DNA from 2 places in the Spectribacter hydrogenoxidans genome. Region 1 is predicted to be linked to the other one. Evidence: riboswitches for the same ligand, from Rfam matches in the RefSeq annotation. Region 1 holds a riboswitch; the other holds the start of a gene.
What was found. Region 1 has a riboswitch for S-adenosylmethionine ahead of RM532_RS11160 (O-succinylhomoserine sulfhydrylase). Riboswitches for the same ligand answer to the same signal wherever they lie in the genome.
Positions count from the first base shown of each region.

Region 2: it holds a riboswitch for S-adenosylmethionine, as region 1 does, so the genes downstream of both, metK (methionine adenosyltransferase) here and RM532_RS11160 (O-succinylhomoserine sulfhydrylase) in region 1, are expected to answer to the same signal.

Region 1 is NZ_JAVRIB010000011.1:26,069-33,975, forward strand. Features, by position in the region: gene folC (bifunctional tetrahydrofolate synthase/dihydrofolate synthase) at 1-718, shown strand, start outside; gene RM532_RS11145 (SPOR domain-containing protein) at 706-1,416, shown strand; gene RM532_RS11150 (CvpA family protein) at 1,479-2,021, shown strand; gene purF (amidophosphoribosyltransferase) at 2,024-3,535, shown strand; SAM riboswitch at 3,586-3,662, shown strand; gene RM532_RS11160 (O-succinylhomoserine sulfhydrylase) at 3,721-4,911, shown strand; gene RM532_RS11165 (ferritin-like domain-containing protein) at 4,938-5,702, shown strand; gene RM532_RS11170 (UDP-2,3-diacylglucosamine diphosphatase) at 5,706-6,428, opposite strand; gene RM532_RS11175 (peptidylprolyl isomerase) at 6,445-7,017, opposite strand; gene dusA (tRNA dihydrouridine(20/20a) synthase DusA) at 7,017-7,907, opposite strand, start outside.
Region 2 is NZ_JAVRIB010000015.1:7,512-15,418, forward strand. Features, by position in the region: gene pglZ (BREX-1 system phosphatase PglZ type A) at 1-992, shown strand, start outside; gene brxL (protease Lon-related BREX system protein BrxL) at 976-3,039, shown strand; gene RM532_RS13175 (hypothetical protein) at 3,194-3,586, shown strand; gene metK (methionine adenosyltransferase) at 3,589-4,875, opposite strand; SAM riboswitch at 5,041-5,117, opposite strand; gene RM532_RS13185 (hypothetical protein) at 5,174-5,650, opposite strand; gene RM532_RS13190 (hypothetical protein) at 5,819-6,271, shown strand; gene RM532_RS13195 (hypothetical protein) at 6,472-7,257, shown strand; gene RM532_RS13200 (HD domain-containing protein) at 7,537-7,907, opposite strand, start outside.

The DNA.
Region 1 (7,907 bases):
TCGCGAGAAGGCCGGGATTTTCCGTGCCGATCGACCCGCCGTCTGTGCCGACCGCGATCCCCCGGCCAGCATCGCCGCGGCCGCCTCGAAGACTGGCGCGCTGCTGCGCCGGATCGGGATCGATTACGACCTGGTGGCCGGGGCGCAACACTGGCACTGGCATGACTGGACCGGGGCCGAATTCGCGCTGCAACCGGTTCCGGGCCTGCTGCCCGATAACCTGGCAGCGGCTCTGGCCACGCTTCGCGCCGCCGGCTATCCACTGGATGCATCCGTCATCGATGCCCGGCTTGCCGGGTTCGCGGTGCCGGGGCGCCGCCAGCGCCTGGCAGGGGCCGTGGACCTGGTGCTGGACGTGGGTCACAACGCCGAGGCCATGGCGGTATTGCGCGAGTGGCTGGCGAAGCACCCGGTCCCCGGGCGGACGCTGGCGGTCATCGGCATGCTCGCGAACAAGCCGATCGCGGGCGCGACCACCCACCTGGCCGATGTCGTGACGGCCTGGTTCGCCGGCAGTCTGAGCGGACCGCGAGGCCTGGATGGAGAGGCACTTTCGGCGCAATTGCCGGGATCGGCTTCGGCCTACGAGGATATCGGGTCGGCATTCGCCGCCGCCCGCGGCCGGGCCGAGCCCGGCGATCGCATCCTGGTCTGCGGGTCGTTCTATACCGTGGGCGAGGTCATGACTCTGTTGGAGGATAGCCCGTGGAAGACGTGACCAAACTGCGCCTGCTGGGCGCGGCCGTGCTGCTGGGCATCGGGGTGCTGATTCCGGCGACGCTGGTCTGGCTGGCCCAGCCCGACGGCCCGGGCGAGGGTGAAGAGGTGCGGGTGTTCGAGATTCGCCCGTCCGGCGAAGCCGTACCGGTGGACGAGGATGAGACGGCTCCGGCGAAGGGCACTTCGTCTGGAACGGAACAGACGGACACGCCGCCGGCGCAGGTGTCGCAGCCCGTGCCTGCCCGGGACCAGTCTGGCGAGACAGAGCCGCCGGCATCGCAACCGAAGCAGGAAACGCCCAACGCACCCGAGCCCGAGCCGCAACCGGCACCCGAGCCGGAACCCGAGCCAGAGCCAGAACCCGAGCCAGAACCCGAACCCGAGCCCGAGCCCGAGCCCGAGCCCGAAAGCGAGCCCGCCGAGGCGCCGCCGGCCGCAACCAGCCTGCGTCGCGAGCAGACACCCGCGGGAGACTGGGTTGTCCAGGTCGGCAGCTTCGGCGACGAGGCCAATGCGCGCAGCCTGGCGGCGGAACTGAATCCCGACTTTCCGGCGTTCTACCAGCCGGCCACGGTGGGTGAGCGTACGTTCTACCGGGTGCGGGTCGGTCCGTTTGGCAGCGAGGCCGAGGCCGAGCACGCCGCGGTCAAGCTGCGCGGGGCGGGACACCAGCCGCAGGTGCAGTCGGCCGAATAGGCCGGCTGCGTCTCCGGTCTGGTAACATCCGCGTCATGACGCCCTCGCAGCGATAGCCGCCGGTGATCTGGATCGACTACGCGATTCTGGCCGTGATCGCCGTTTCGGCCATGGTCGGGTTCTTCCGTGGCTTCTTTCGCGAGGCGATTGGCCTGGCCACGTGGATCGTGGCCTTCTGGCTGGCATTCCGCTTCGCCACGCCGGCCGCCGGCATGCTTGAAGGCTGGATTTCCGTGGGCTCCGCGCGTCTGGCCGTGGCCTTTGGCGTGCTGTTCATCGCCGTGCTCATCATCGGGGCGGTATTCAATCACCTGATGGCCGGGCTGGTCGACCGTACCGGGTTTGCCGGCACCGATCGCGGCCTGGGCGGCCTGTTCGGGGTGCTGCGCGGGGCCGCGCTGCTGGTGTTGCTGGTGCTCATTGCCGGGCTCACGCCGGTGCCCCGGGACGACTGGTGGGATCAGTCGCTGTTCGTCGGGCATCTGGAGCGGGGCGCCGTCTGGCTGCGGGACTGGCTGCCGGAAGAACTGGCCTCGGAAATCCGCTTCGACCCGCCGGTGCCTACTGACACGGCGCCAACCAACGATACGGGAGACAACGCCTGACCATGTGTGGAATTGCCGGAATGGTCGCCCAGGGGCCGGTCAATCAGGACATCTACGATGCACTGACCGTCCTGCAGCACCGCGGGCAGGACGCCGCCGGCATCATCACCACGCAGGATGGGCGTCTGCACCTGCGCAAGGACAATGGACTGGTGCGGGATGTCTTCCGTACCGAGCACATGGTGCGCCTTCAGGGCAACGCTGGGGTCGGGCATGTGCGCTATCCCACGGCGGGGGTGGAATCCTCGGCCGAGGCCCAGCCGTTCTACGTGAACACGCCCTACGGCATTTGCCTGTCGCACAATGGCAATCTTACCAATGCCGGCGAGCTCAGCGAGGCATTGTTCCGCGCCGATCGCCGCCATCTGAATACCGATTCGGATAGCGAAATCCTGCTCAATGCGTTCGCCCACGAGCTGATGCTGCGCGGTGGGCTGACGCTCAACGAAAACGATGTGTTCGAGTCGGTGGCAGCCCTGCATCGCCGCTGTCGCGGGGCCTATGCGGCGGTGGCCATGATCACCGGCTACGGGCTGGTGGCATTCCGTGATCCGAACGGCATCCGGCCGGTGGTCTACGGCAAGCGTACCGGGCCGGCGGGTACCGATTACATGGTGGCCTCGGAAAGTGTCGCGCTTGATGCGCTGGGGTTCGAACTGATTGGTGACATCCAGCCGGGCGAGGCGGTGGTGATCACGCTCGACGGCCAGCTTCATGTACGCCAGTGCGCGGAAAAGCCGGTGGTGTCGCCCTGTATCTTCGAATACGTCTATCTGGCGCGGCCGGACTCGGTTATCGACAATGTTTACGTGTACAAGTCGCGGCTGCGCATGGGCACCTACCTGGCCGACAAGATAAAGCGGGAATGGGCTGACCACGATATCGATGTGGTGATCCCGATACCCTCGACCTCACGCACGGCGGCGGTGGAACTGGCGGCCCAGCTGGACGTGAAGTACCGCGAGGGCTTCATCAAGAATCGCTACATCGGCCGCACCTTCATCATGCCGGGGCAGCAGCAGCGCAAGAAATCCGTGCGCCAGAAGCTCAACCCCATCGACCTGGAGTTCGCCGGCAAGAACGTGCTGCTGGTGGACGACTCCATCGTACGCGGCACCACCTCGCAGCAGATCATCCAGATGGCCCGCGAGGCGGGTGCCAACAAGGTGTACTTTGCCTCCGCCGCCCCGCCGGTTCGCTACCCCAACGTCTACGGCATCGATATGCCGTCGGCCAGCGAACTGGTGGCGCATGGCTACGACGAGGACGAAATCTGCCGCATCATCGGCGCCGACCGTCTGATCTACCAGGACATGGACGACCTGCGACGGGCGGTGCAGAAGGGCAATCCGCATATCCAGCGGTTCGAGGATTCGGTATTCACCGGCGATTACGTCACCGCCGATATCAACGATGACTACCTGTCGCAACTGGAGCTGTTCCGCTCCGATTCGGCCAAGGAGCAGCGCCGCAGCGCCCCGGGCGCGGTGATCGAACTGCATAACGCGCGCTGAACCCGACCCGCATCAACTTGACCCGGCTGCCGGGGCAGGGCTAGTCTTTAGCTGCGAAGTGCGCCGATTTGTGACCAGCTTGCGGGCGCGTAATAAATACTGCTAAATCGGGCATGACCCGCTTCGCACGCGGGTTTTTTTGTGCCCGCAAACAATGTCTTATCGTGTTGTAACGGGTGATCGAAATGAATGAGAACGACCAACCCACCTGGGGCACCGCCACCCGCGGCGTGCGGGCCGGCCGCAGCCGCACGCCCGAAGGCGAGCACAGCGAACCCATCTTCGCCACGTCCAGTTTCGTGTTCGATTCGGCCGACCAGGCCGCGGCCCGCTTCGCCGGCGACGAGCCCGGCAACATCTACTCACGCTTCACCAATCCCACCGTCCGCGCCTTCGGCGAACGGCTGGCGGCGATGGAAGGCGGCGAGTGCTGCGTGGCCACGTCGTCGGGCATGTCCGCGATCCTGTCCACCTGCCTCGGGCTGCTGGAGCAGGGCGATCATATCGTGGCTGCCAACACCCTGTTCGGCTCCACCATCAGCCTGTTCAACAACTACCTGGGCAAGCTGGGCATCCGCACCAGTTACGTGGCGACCACGGATGTCGACGCCTGGTGCGATGCGGTTACGCCCGACACGCGGATGCTGTTCGTGGAGACCCCGTCGAATCCGCTCACCGAGGTGGTGGATATCGCCGCGCTGGCGCAGGTCGCCCGTGAGCACGACTGCTGGCTGGTGGTCGACAACTGCTTCTGCACCCCGGCGCTGCAGAAACCGTTCGATTTCGGCGCCGATATCGTCATTCATTCCGCCACCAAGTTCCTGGACGGCCAGGGCCGGGCGCTGGGCGGCGCGGTGATCGGGGACGCCGAGACCGTGGGCGAGAAGGTGTTTGGTTTCCTGCGCACGGCCGGGCCGGCGATGAGCCCGTTCAATGCCTGGATTTTCCACAAGGCGCTGGAAACCCTGGAAGTGCGCATGCGTGCCCACAGCGAGAACGCCCATACGCTGGCGACCTGGCTGGAGGCACAACCGGGCATCACACGGGTGCATTACCCCGGGCTGGCGTCGCATCCCCAGCACGAACTGGCGAGCCGTCAGCAGACCGGCTTCGGGGGTATTGTGGCATTCGAGGTGGCCGGCGGCCGGGCCGGGGTCTGGCAGGTGATCAACGGCACCCGCATGCTGTCGATCACCGCCAATCTTGGCGACACCCGGACCACCATCGTGCATCCGGCCAGCACCACGCATTCGCGGATTTCCGCCGAGGAACGCGCCCGCGCCGGCATCGGCGACGGACTGGTGCGGATTTCGGCCGGCCTGGAGAATGTCGAGGACATCATTGCCGATCTCGAGCCAGGGCTGGCAGCCCTTTGACGCGCGATGACATCCATTCGGCTCTGATGGCCGACGATCCGGTGGACAAGTGCCGCCGGGTCGACGAACTGGCTGTCGGGGATGCCGGTGTGCTGGCAGGCGAGACCGGCGAATCGCCGGTCATCGCCATGCCCGGCCGGCCGTCGCGGCCGCAGCTGGTGCACCCGGCGAAGCTGCCGCGGCGCGGCCTGGGGACGGTCGAGAGCCGCGCCGCGCTGGTTCATGCCATCGCCCATATCGAGTTCAATGCCATCAATCTGGGGCTGGACGCCGCCTGGCGTTTCACCGGCATGCCGGCCGACTTCTACCGCGACTGGCTGCGGGTTGCCGCGGACGAGACGCGGCACTTTCGCTTGCTGAGCGAACGGCTGGGCGAGCTCGGATTCGCCTACGGCGATTTCGACGCCCACAACGGATTGTGGGAAGCCGCAGTAAAAACGGCGCACGACGTACTGGTGCGCATGGCGCTGGTCCCGCGTGTGCTGGAGGCCCGTGGGCTGGATGTCACGCCCGGGATGATCAAGCGCCTCACCGGCGCCGGCGACCGGGAAACGGTGGCCATCCTGGAAATCATCCTGGAAGAGGAGGTGCCGCACGTGGCCATCGGCACCCGCTGGTTTCGGTATTGCTGCGAGCAGCGCGGCGAGGATCCGGACACGCTGTTTCCGCACCTGCTCGAGACCTACATGAACGGCGGGCCGCCCGGCCCGTATAACTTCCCGGACCGGCGGCGGGCCGGGTTTGCCGAGTCCGAGCTCGAGTATCTCCAAGAGCGAAACTCGTCCGCTTAGCGGCTATATCAGGGGATGGCGCTCCCATCCCGAGTTGTCCAGCGTAAGCACCTCACCATGATCCTGTCGCCAGTCGGCCAGCACCAGCCGATGAGCGTTTTCGCCGTCGACCGTGAGCTCATGATCGGCGGGGCGGTGGGTGTGGCCGTGGATCAGTAACCGGGTTTCCCGTTCGGCCATGAAGGCCCGCACTGTTTGCCGGTTGACGTCCATTATCTCCGGATTGCTGCGGCGGCCGCGCAGGCGGCTGCGCCAGCGTGCATAGCGGGCGATCCACTGTCGCTGCCACAGGGGTAGGGCCAGCATCCGGTCGAGCCAGTCGGGGTCGGTATAGCGGGCGCGGAAACGCTGGTGGGCGAGGTCGTCGGTGCACAGGCGGTCCCCGTGCGACAGCACCACCCGACGGCCGTCAAAGTCCAGGGTGGCCGGATCCTCGAGCAGGGTGAGTCCGGCGGCGTCCGCGAACGCGTTGCCCACCGCGAAGTCCCGATTGCCGCGCATGAAGTAAACCGGTACGCCCTGATCGGCCAGCCGGCGGATGCCGGCCACGGTGTCCGCGTGGGTGCGCAGCCCGCCGTCGTCGCCCACCCAGTACTCGAACAGGTCGCCGAGGATGTAGAGCGCTTCGGCCGCGCGGGCGGGGCCGGCGAGGTAGCGCTGCATGACGCCGGTCAGCACTGGTCGCCGGGGCTCCAGATGCAGGTCGGCAATGAAATGCAGCGCCACGCTGCCGGTATCCGCGTCAGGGCTCGATGACTTCCGCCGATTCGATCAACGCGGTTTCCTGCGGGGCGTCCTGGCGGAACGGGCCGGCGGCGCCGGTGGGCAGGGCGGCGATCTTGTCGATCACTTCCATGCCGGCAACCACGCGCCCGAACACGGCATAGCCGGCATTGCCGGGGCCCTGGTCCAGCGGCTTGTTGTCGCTGAGGTTGACGAAGAACTGGGAGGTGGCGGAATTTGGATCGCTGGTACGTGCCATCGACAGGGTTCCGCGTTCGTTATCCAGGCCGTTATCCGCCTCGTTGCGGATCGGGTCCCGGGTGGACTTGCGGTCGAAATCCTCGGTAAAGCCGCCACCCTGGATCACGAAGCCGGGAATCACCCGGTGAAAGATGGTGCCGTCGTAGAAACCGTCGCGCACGTAGGTCAGGAAGTTGTCGACGGTTTTGGGGGCCTGGTCGGCGAACATCTCGATGCGGATCTCGCCGAGGCTGGTATCCATTCGGACCATCGGATTGGTCTCCTGGGCATGGGTGGACAGGGACACGACGACGGCCAGCAGGCCGGCACCGAGCCGGGACAGGGTGCGCATCAGGCGACCTCCGCGGTGGATTGTTCGGGGACCTCGGCCAGCGCGGCCAGCAGAATTTCGATGCCGGCGCCGGGACGATGGGCCTGTTCACTCAGCATCCGTCGCCAGCGCCGTCCCCCCGGACAGCCATGGAAAAGCCCCAGCAGATGGCGGGTGATGTGCTTGAGTTGGGCGCCATCATGCATGGCGTGCTCGACGTAGGGCAACAGTGCCCGGATGGCGTCGTGACGGGTGATTGGCTCGTCGGCTTGACCGAACATCTGCCGGTCAACGCCGGCCAGCAGCCACGGGCGCTGGTAGGCGGCCCGGCCGATCATCACCCCGTCCACCCGGGTCAGGGCCTGCCTGGCCTGGTCGAGAGTTTCGATGCCGCCGTTGAGCACCACGCGCAGGGCCGGGAAATCGCGCTTGAGGCGGTACACCCGTTCGTAGTCCAGTGACGGCACCTCGCGGTTGGCCTTGGGCGACAGCCCGGAGAGCCAGGCCTTGCGGGCATGCACGATCAGTGTCTCGCAGCCGGCATTCGCCACCTGCGTGGCAAACGCATGCAGAAACGCATAGTCGTCCTGGTGATCGATGCCGATGCGGGTCTTCACCGTCACCGGCAGCGGGGCGGCTGCCCGCATGGCCGACACGCAATCGGCCACCCGGGCCGGTTCGGCCATCAGGCAGGCGCCGAATGCGCCATTCTGAACGCGGTCCGATGGGCAGCCCACGTTGATGTTGATCTCGGCATAGCCGTAGTCGGCAGCGGCGCACGCCGCCATCGCCATGTCTGCCGGGTCACATCCGCCTACCTGCAGCGCCACCGGGTGTTCCACCGGATCGAATGCCAGGAGCCGGTCGCGGTCGCCGTGCCGGATGGCGCTGGTCGTCACCATCTCGGTATA
Region 2 (7,907 bases), on a different contig from region 1:
ACAAGGGCACAGTGCAGGCGGATGGCTGTTCGACAGATGGACTGGAGAACCGCAGCAAGATTCTTGACGGCGTCAAAGGCGTGGCGCTCAAAGGCGAAACGCTGGCCAACATGGGCAAGCAAGACTTGCGTGACCTGGTGCGGCCGTATCGGGTGGTATACATCTACCACAACACCATCGATGCGATGGGCGATTCTGCGAGCACCGAATCACATACCTGGACGGCCTGCCGACAGGCCATCAATGAACTGGCTGATCTGGTCGGGCGACTGGTAAACAACGCCAATGCCACGGCCATCACAATCACCGCCGATCATGGCTTCCTGTTCCGCGAGACGCCACTGGAAACAGTCGACAAAAGTGCCATGGGCCCAAAGCCTGCCGGCACGATTCTGGCCAAGAAGCGGTACTTGATCGGCAATGATCTTGATGATACCGAGTACGCGCATCATGGCCGTACAGCGGTGACAGCTGATACGGATTGCGACACCGAGTTCTGGCTGCCGCAGGGTGCCGGACGCTTCCACTTTGTGGGCGGTGCGCGTTTCGTGCACGGCGGCGCCACGTTGCAGGAGGTGGTTGTGCCGGTGATTGAGATTCGTCAAAAGTACGGCAAGTCAGCTGAATCGACGCGGGTGAGCAAAGTAAGCGTGAATGTGCTTGGACACCAGCATCGTGTCACCACCAATCGGCATGTCTTCACCTTGCTGCAGACCGAAGCTGTCAGCGAGCGGGTGCTGGCCTGCTCGGTGAATGTGGCGTTGGTCAACCAGGACGGTGAGCCGGTTTCTTCTGTGGCGTTGGTGCGAATGGACAGCGACGAGACCGATATGAACCAGCGACAGACCAAGGTGCCGCTCAGTCTGCTCGCACAAGCCGTGCACAAGGGTGATCAGCATTACCTCACCCTGAGTGACGCCGAGACCGAGGTGGAACTCCAGCGCATTCCGGTGCGCATCGATTTGGCGATAGAAAATGACTTTGATTTCTGACAACTCCGCCCACACCGGCGACAGCTTGGATCTCGACGCCAAGCTGATCGAGTATTTCCCCGGCAAGATCGTCCGTAAGGATCTGACCAAGCGCCTAAAAGAAGGCGCGAATGTACCTGTGTACGTTCTCGAGTATCTGCTGGGTATGTACTGCGCCTCGGCCGATGATGAGCAGATTGATATCGGTATGGACCGCGTTAAGCAGGTGCTGGCGGAAAACTACGTGCGACCGGACGAGGCCGAGAAGATCAAGGCCAAGATCCGGGAAGCCGGCAGCTTCAAGATCATCGACAAGGTGACGGTTCGGCTTAACGAGAAGAAGGATCAGTTCGAGGCCATGTTATCCAATCTTGGCATTACGAACGCGAACATCGAAGGCCGTCATGTCAAAAACTTCGAGAAGCTGCTGGTTGGCGGTATTTGGTGCATTGCCACTATCCGTTACTACTACGAGGAAGGACAAGGCGGTTCGCCGTTTACGATCCAAGAGCTAAAGCCCATCCAGATGCCGAACACGGATCTCGATGCCCTGCTGGATGCGCGCCCACAGTTCACGGAAGAAGAGTGGCTGGATGTGTTGCTGCGCTCCACTGGCATGGAGCCATCGCACTTCGAGACACGGGTGAAGTGGCATTTACTGGCCCGACTAATCCCGTTTGTAGAGAACAACTATAACGCGTGTGAACTGGGGCCGCGCGGTACCGGTAAAAGCCACGTTTATAAGGAATGTAGTCCGAACTCCATTCTGGTATCTGGCGGGCAAACCACGGTCGCTAACCTCTTCTACAACATGTCACGCCACCAAGTGGGCCTCGTTGGCCTCTGGGATGTAGTGACCTTCGACGAGGTTGCCGGCATTCACTTCAAGGACAACGACGGCGTCCAGATCATGAAGGACTATATGGCTTCTGGATCGTTCGCCAGAGGTCGCGACTCGATCAACGCGCAGGCCAGCATGATGTTCATCGGCAACATCAATCATTCGGTCGAGTCGCTACTGAAGACCAGCCATCTGTTGACCCCCTTCCCGGAGGCGATGATTGACTCGGCCTTTTTCGATCGCTTCCACGCCTATCTCCCGGGCTGGGAGATTCCGAAGATGCGGCCAGAGTTCTTTACTAATCAGTACGGTCTGATCACCGACTATCTTGCCGAGTTCATGCGTGAAATGCGTAAACGCAACTTCTCCGACGAGATCGATCGCTACTTCAAGCTAGGCAACAATCTTAATCAGCGCGATAGCATCGCCGTGCGCCGTAGCGCATCGGGCTTGCTGAAGCTTTTGCACCCCCATGCGGGGCATGACAAGGAAGCGGTTCGGCGATGCCTGGAATATGCCCTGGAAGCCCGCCGGCGCGTAAAGGAGCAGCTCAAGCGCATTGGCGGCATGGAATTCTATGACGTGCATTTCTCTTACATCGACAATGAGTCGATGGAAGAGCACTTCGTGAGCGTTCGCGAGCAAGGCGGCGGCGGTTTGATTCCGGAGGGACCCAGCCACCCCGGCACGGTGTATACCGCGACCACCGGGTCTGGTGGTCACCTTGGTCTATATCGACTTGAAACGCAGGCAACGAGTGGTAATGGCAAGCTGACAACCTCGGGATTGGGCTCAAGCGCGGCCGCGAAAGAACCTCTGAAGGTTGCGCACGACTATTTCAAGGCGAATATCTCCCGCGTCAGCACCATGACGAGGGCGGGGGAGTTCGACTTGCACCTGCACATCGTCGAGTTAAACAATACCGGGCCGGCCAAACAGATGACGCTTCCGGCATTTCTAGCTTACTGCTCGGGCACGATGGGGCGGCCGCTTCAGAGTCAAATGTTGGTGCTAGGCGACATGAGCCTAGGTGGCAACATCGTTCCAACGGAAAATCTCGCCGAAGTACTGCAGGTTGGCATGGATTCCGGCGCTAAAAAGGTGCTGCTACCAATGAGCAGTGCCAAAGATATTGCGTCTGTGCCCAGCGAATTGTTCTCCAAGTTTCAGGTCAGCTTTTACTCTGACCCGGTCGATGCCGTGTTCAAGGCGCTCGGCGTTGATTGAAGCTGATGGACTCAGCTCACCTTTCCAACAGAACACGTGGATTGTTGAGAGCCTGTTTCTCGGCGGACAAGCTGGTTAAGCAGTAATGCATACGAGTGATTCGCGTGATCGGTTAACCGATATTCTCTTCTACGGTCTTTATCTCGACCCGCGCATGCTCACGGACCGCGGGGTGCAACCGCGCAACCCGCGGCTGGCCTCGGTACCGGATCACCAGCTTTGCATTGGTCACCTCTCCACTATTGTGCGGTCGCCCGGTGATCATGCATTCGGGGTTGTTTACTCGCTCACCCACGATGAAATCCGCGAGCTTTACCGGGACTCTGGCTTGGATGTCTACGGACCGGAGGCCGTCATCGCCGAACTCTTCGACGGCCCCAGCATCCCCGCCGTCTGCTGGATTCTGCGCGAACCGCCGTCGCCCGACGAGCAGAACCCCGACCTCGTCGAAAAGCTCGGCCGGGCGATGGCCGAGGCGGGCCTTCCCGCCATCGACCTGTCCCGGCACACGGCCGCCGCCGTGATGGGCGTGACTGCGCCATGCTAGGATCAGTAGCGATTCGCCCACCAGGCGCGCATCTCGTCGCTGACCTGCCCGGCGCCATGCAGTTCCTTCATGAAGCGGGACAGCTGCCGTTGCTTTTCCGGCGCGCCGGGTCCGAGCCCGAGTTCTGCCCGCAGCGCATCGACCCGGGCCGTCGATTCCCACGTGAATTCCGGCAGCTCCCGCCCGAAGTGGCCGAAAGCCGCGGTCGCCGCATAGATCGGTCGTGTCAGCTCGAGGTCCCGGATGATGCCCGCCGGCGACAGATCGAAGACCCGATGGACGGCCTGTTCAATCTCCGCCTCCTCAATGCTGGCGGTGCCATGAGTGTCCACACGCACCGACACCGGGGCTGCTCGGCCGATCGCATAGGCCAGTTGCACGGTGGCCTTCGACGCCAGCTCCGCGGCCATCACCGTCTTGGCGACCCATCGCGCCGCATACGCGGCTGACCGGTCAACCTTGGTCGGGTCCTTGCCCGAGAATGCGCCACCGCCATGCGGACAGCTCCCGCCATAGGTGTCCACGATGATCTTGCGCCCGGTCAGCCCGGTATCCGCGTGGGGGCCGCCGGCCTCGAATCGCCCGCCGGGGTTGACCAGGCACTGGGAGTGGGGGCGCATCAGTGCCTTGGGCATGATCGGCGACACGACCTGTTGCATGACCTGGTTATGGAGCTCGATCTCATCGAGGGTGCCATCGGTCTGGGTGGAGACCACTACGGTTTCAATGGTCGCCGGGCGGCCGTCCTCATAGCCGAGCGTCACCTGGGCCTTGGCGTCCGGGCGCAGCCAGAGCAGGGTGCCGTCCCCGCGCAGCCGCTTGTGCTGCTGCATGATCCGGTGTGCCAGGCGGATGGCCAATGGCATCAGCTCCGGGGTCTCGTCACAGGCGTATCCGAACATCAGGCCCTGATCGCCGGCCCCGAGTTCGCCATCCTCGTGAACGACGGCCCCGGCGATCTCCACCGACTGGCCGTGCACCCGCAGGAGCACCTCGCAGCGGTCGGGGTCGATGCCGGGAAAGCTGTCGTTGTAGCCGGTCTCGCGCAGGACGCCACGGACCAGCCCGTCCAGCTCGCCACGCAGCTGCTCGAAGTGCCGTTCGTCGCGAAAGCCGAATTCGCCGGCCACCACCACGAGGTTGTCGGCCAGCAGGGTTTCGCAGGCGACCCGCGCGTGGGCGTCCAGCGTCAGACAGCGGTCGAGGACGGTATCCGAGATGCGGTCGGCCAGCTTGTCGGGGTGGCCGTCGGAGACCGACTCGGAGGTGAAGAGATAGCGCTGCGTCATGATCCGATTCCTCGTCCCCGAACAGAAACACCGGCAGGTGTCGGTCGGGGAGTGAACCGGATACCGCCGCTTTAGCCGTACTTGTATCCCGCCCGCAAGTTGGTACTTAAATCGGCGGCTGCCCGGCACCCGGGCAATAAAAAACCCGCTCAGCGAATACGCCAAAGCGGGCCTTTCCAGGTCGCTTTAGCGGCATTTGTTACGCGCCCGCAAGCTGAGCTCAAATCGGCGCGATGTGAAGACTAGCAGCGCTACCGAGGCCCTGCAAATGCGTCGCCGAGATTGGACGGGCCCGTGTTCAGGACAACGCCGCCATCAGATCGTCCTGGTGCTGCCACTCGAACTCGCGCTTGATTTCGTATCGCACGAGCACCCAAAAGTCCGGCTTGGGCTCGCCGGATTCGGCCTCGAGCCAGGTTCTGGCGTCATCCAGGCAATCGCGAAGGGTGGCGGCAATCAGCGACCAGTCCGGCTTCGGATCGTATTCGTACTGGGAATAGACCAGCCAGCTCGGCGAGGTGTGGCCGTGGAAGGCGTGGTGTGCCAGCTGCGGGGTGGGGTAGCACTCGCGGAACCGGGGATGGAGGCTGCCGTAATGCTGATGCAGGAACTGATCGACGAACACCAGGCTGAGCATGGCAGCCCGCATGCGACTGCGGTCTCTGGACCGACGAATCACCTGCTCGGTGCCGCACTGGCAGATTCTCGTGCGCTCCCGATCCTTCAACGGCTGGGCCTCGAACCAGGCGAATGTTTCCGGCAGGGAGGTGGCCATATCTGATCTCTCCGTGACGTTTTCTGGGCTTTTCCGACACGCCCTGTCGGATGGATCTGCCAATAATGGACAGCGCGCAGCAAACGTCGCAGGGTGAGCGGTGTCTAGCGGGCAGCCTGACGCGAAAATTGCCAAGCGGCTAGTCTCGACGTCTCGGGAGCGGATGCCATGAGCCAGATCAACCGATTGGAAGAACCCACATTGCAGCTCCTGTCATTGCTAGTCGCGGGCGTGCTTCTGAGCGGTTGCGTTGCAACCGGCGAACCCCGCATGCGGACGCTCTCGGAATTCCAGTACGGCGACCGCGATACCGGGACCATCCGTGACAGCAACTATCAGCGGCAAGGCGATATCCAGCAGCGGGGCGACGACTACATCATCCGCGACAATCTGTACCGCGCGAAGTACCGGCTGGACCGGCAGGCCGACGGCAGCTATACCGTGCGTGACTCCAATTACCAGCCCGTGGGCGAGATCAGTGCGCCTGACGCCGGCGGCACGCGTCGGGTGCGGGATGGCGGCTACCGTCCTAAGGGGCGTATAGAAAGCAGAGATGGTGAGACGATTTATCGGGACCCGAGCTATAAAAAACGCTTGGGAACGGAACTTGAGCTGGAATGACGTCCGGTTCGAAGGCCGAAAGCCACGTGTTAGCGGTGACGAACTAGTATTCCATCGAGTCTCTGGCAGTTTACGGCCATCCTGAGCCACCCTTCCGACGGCGTGACAGATCCTGACGCGGCAAGAGTCGTCGCCATCGCGGCTGTCGGGCCCCGAGCCAGCGTAGCGACTCCATCCCATCGACTAATGGAGAAGCTCACATGGGAAACTCGGAAGTAGATAGCAAAGAGCCTCGTGGTTGCTGGACGCTGCCCAAACTGCACTTGCGCGCCGCAACGCGAGAGTTTGGCCGGTACTTGTGGTGCTGGGCACCGGCACCAATCGAGGGTGACTGGCATTTGACCGTGGCTGTGGCCAACGTCGGCGGTGGCTGGCGCGTCGCTGATCGCCACTTCGGGGATGAAGCCTCGGCCTACCGGGCGGCGGCCCGTTACAACGCAGCTCGGGGCGTCGAACACGGCGCCATGGAACGAATCCGAGCATCTGCTGCGGCGGCGCCGGCAAGAGGCGTGTCATTCAGACTGCCGAAGGCTTTCGAGTTCTCGAGCAACGTTTTCGAGGGTTTTCAGCGGTACGCGGAACCCTGGAAAGAGGCCGCATGGCCTGTCCCCCGGCCAGACTTTCCGTTGCAGCTGTCCGAGGAAAGTGAAGCCGCGGCCGAGGACCAGCTAGCCGGTTGCTATTGGGCTTGGTCCGTGGTCGAGTTGATTGCTGGATGGGGCGTGTGTGCCATCGCGGCGAATCGGGCGGGTGTATACGTCAGCCCGGAGTTCGTCTCCGGTATTCGCGAGATGGCTACCGCTGCAGCGGATGCAAATAACCATTATCGCGGCGTGTCCAAGGCTCAGGCCGCTCGCATTATCGCGAGCGGCCAGTTTGCTGATGGATGTGTCGGGGCTCATCTCGACCAATTGCTGCGCGCCGGCAAGTATCACTATTCGCTGACAACCGGGCCTGATTCCGGAGGAGGACAGGGCGCCATCTGACAGGTGGTCCTCGGGCACCGTTGGCGGTTAACAGATACCGGTAGTGCCGGCGCGACCGTCGTTTCATGGCGCGCCGAGTATCAGCATCGCGGCGTATATGAGAATAAAGCCCAGTGCGATCATCATCAGGCGCTCGTATGGATTCATGGCGCTTCTCCGGTTTGTTGTTGTTATTGATCGGAATCGGCGTCGTCGGATATGCAGTTGCCCCGCATGGCCCGGCTCGCCGCCGAGCCATGCATGGCAACGCGTTGTGGCGGCGGCGGGCCGCCGGTGGGGTCAATGCGGCAGCGCGTGCTGCTCGCTTACCAGCGTCTGATGCGCCAGTACAGGTAGCGCGGCGAGCTGTTGCCCGGCCAACGTCTCACCCAGTAGGGCCGACAAACGCCGGCCATTGGCCAGACCGGCACTGATCCGGTCGGCGTACACCACGATGTCGGCGCCCACGAAACGCGCGCGATGGCGCATCGCATTAGGTTGTCCGATGTACCCGAGCATGTAGTTCAGGGCGGCAGCCAGATCCGGCGCGCGCGAGCGCAGCCACTCCAGGTGTCTATCCAGCAGACGACTGGTCTGCACCCCGTGGTCGACCAGCTTGTAGTGCACCGGCCGGGTGTCGTTGTCACCCACGGTCCGGATTTTTCCCAAGT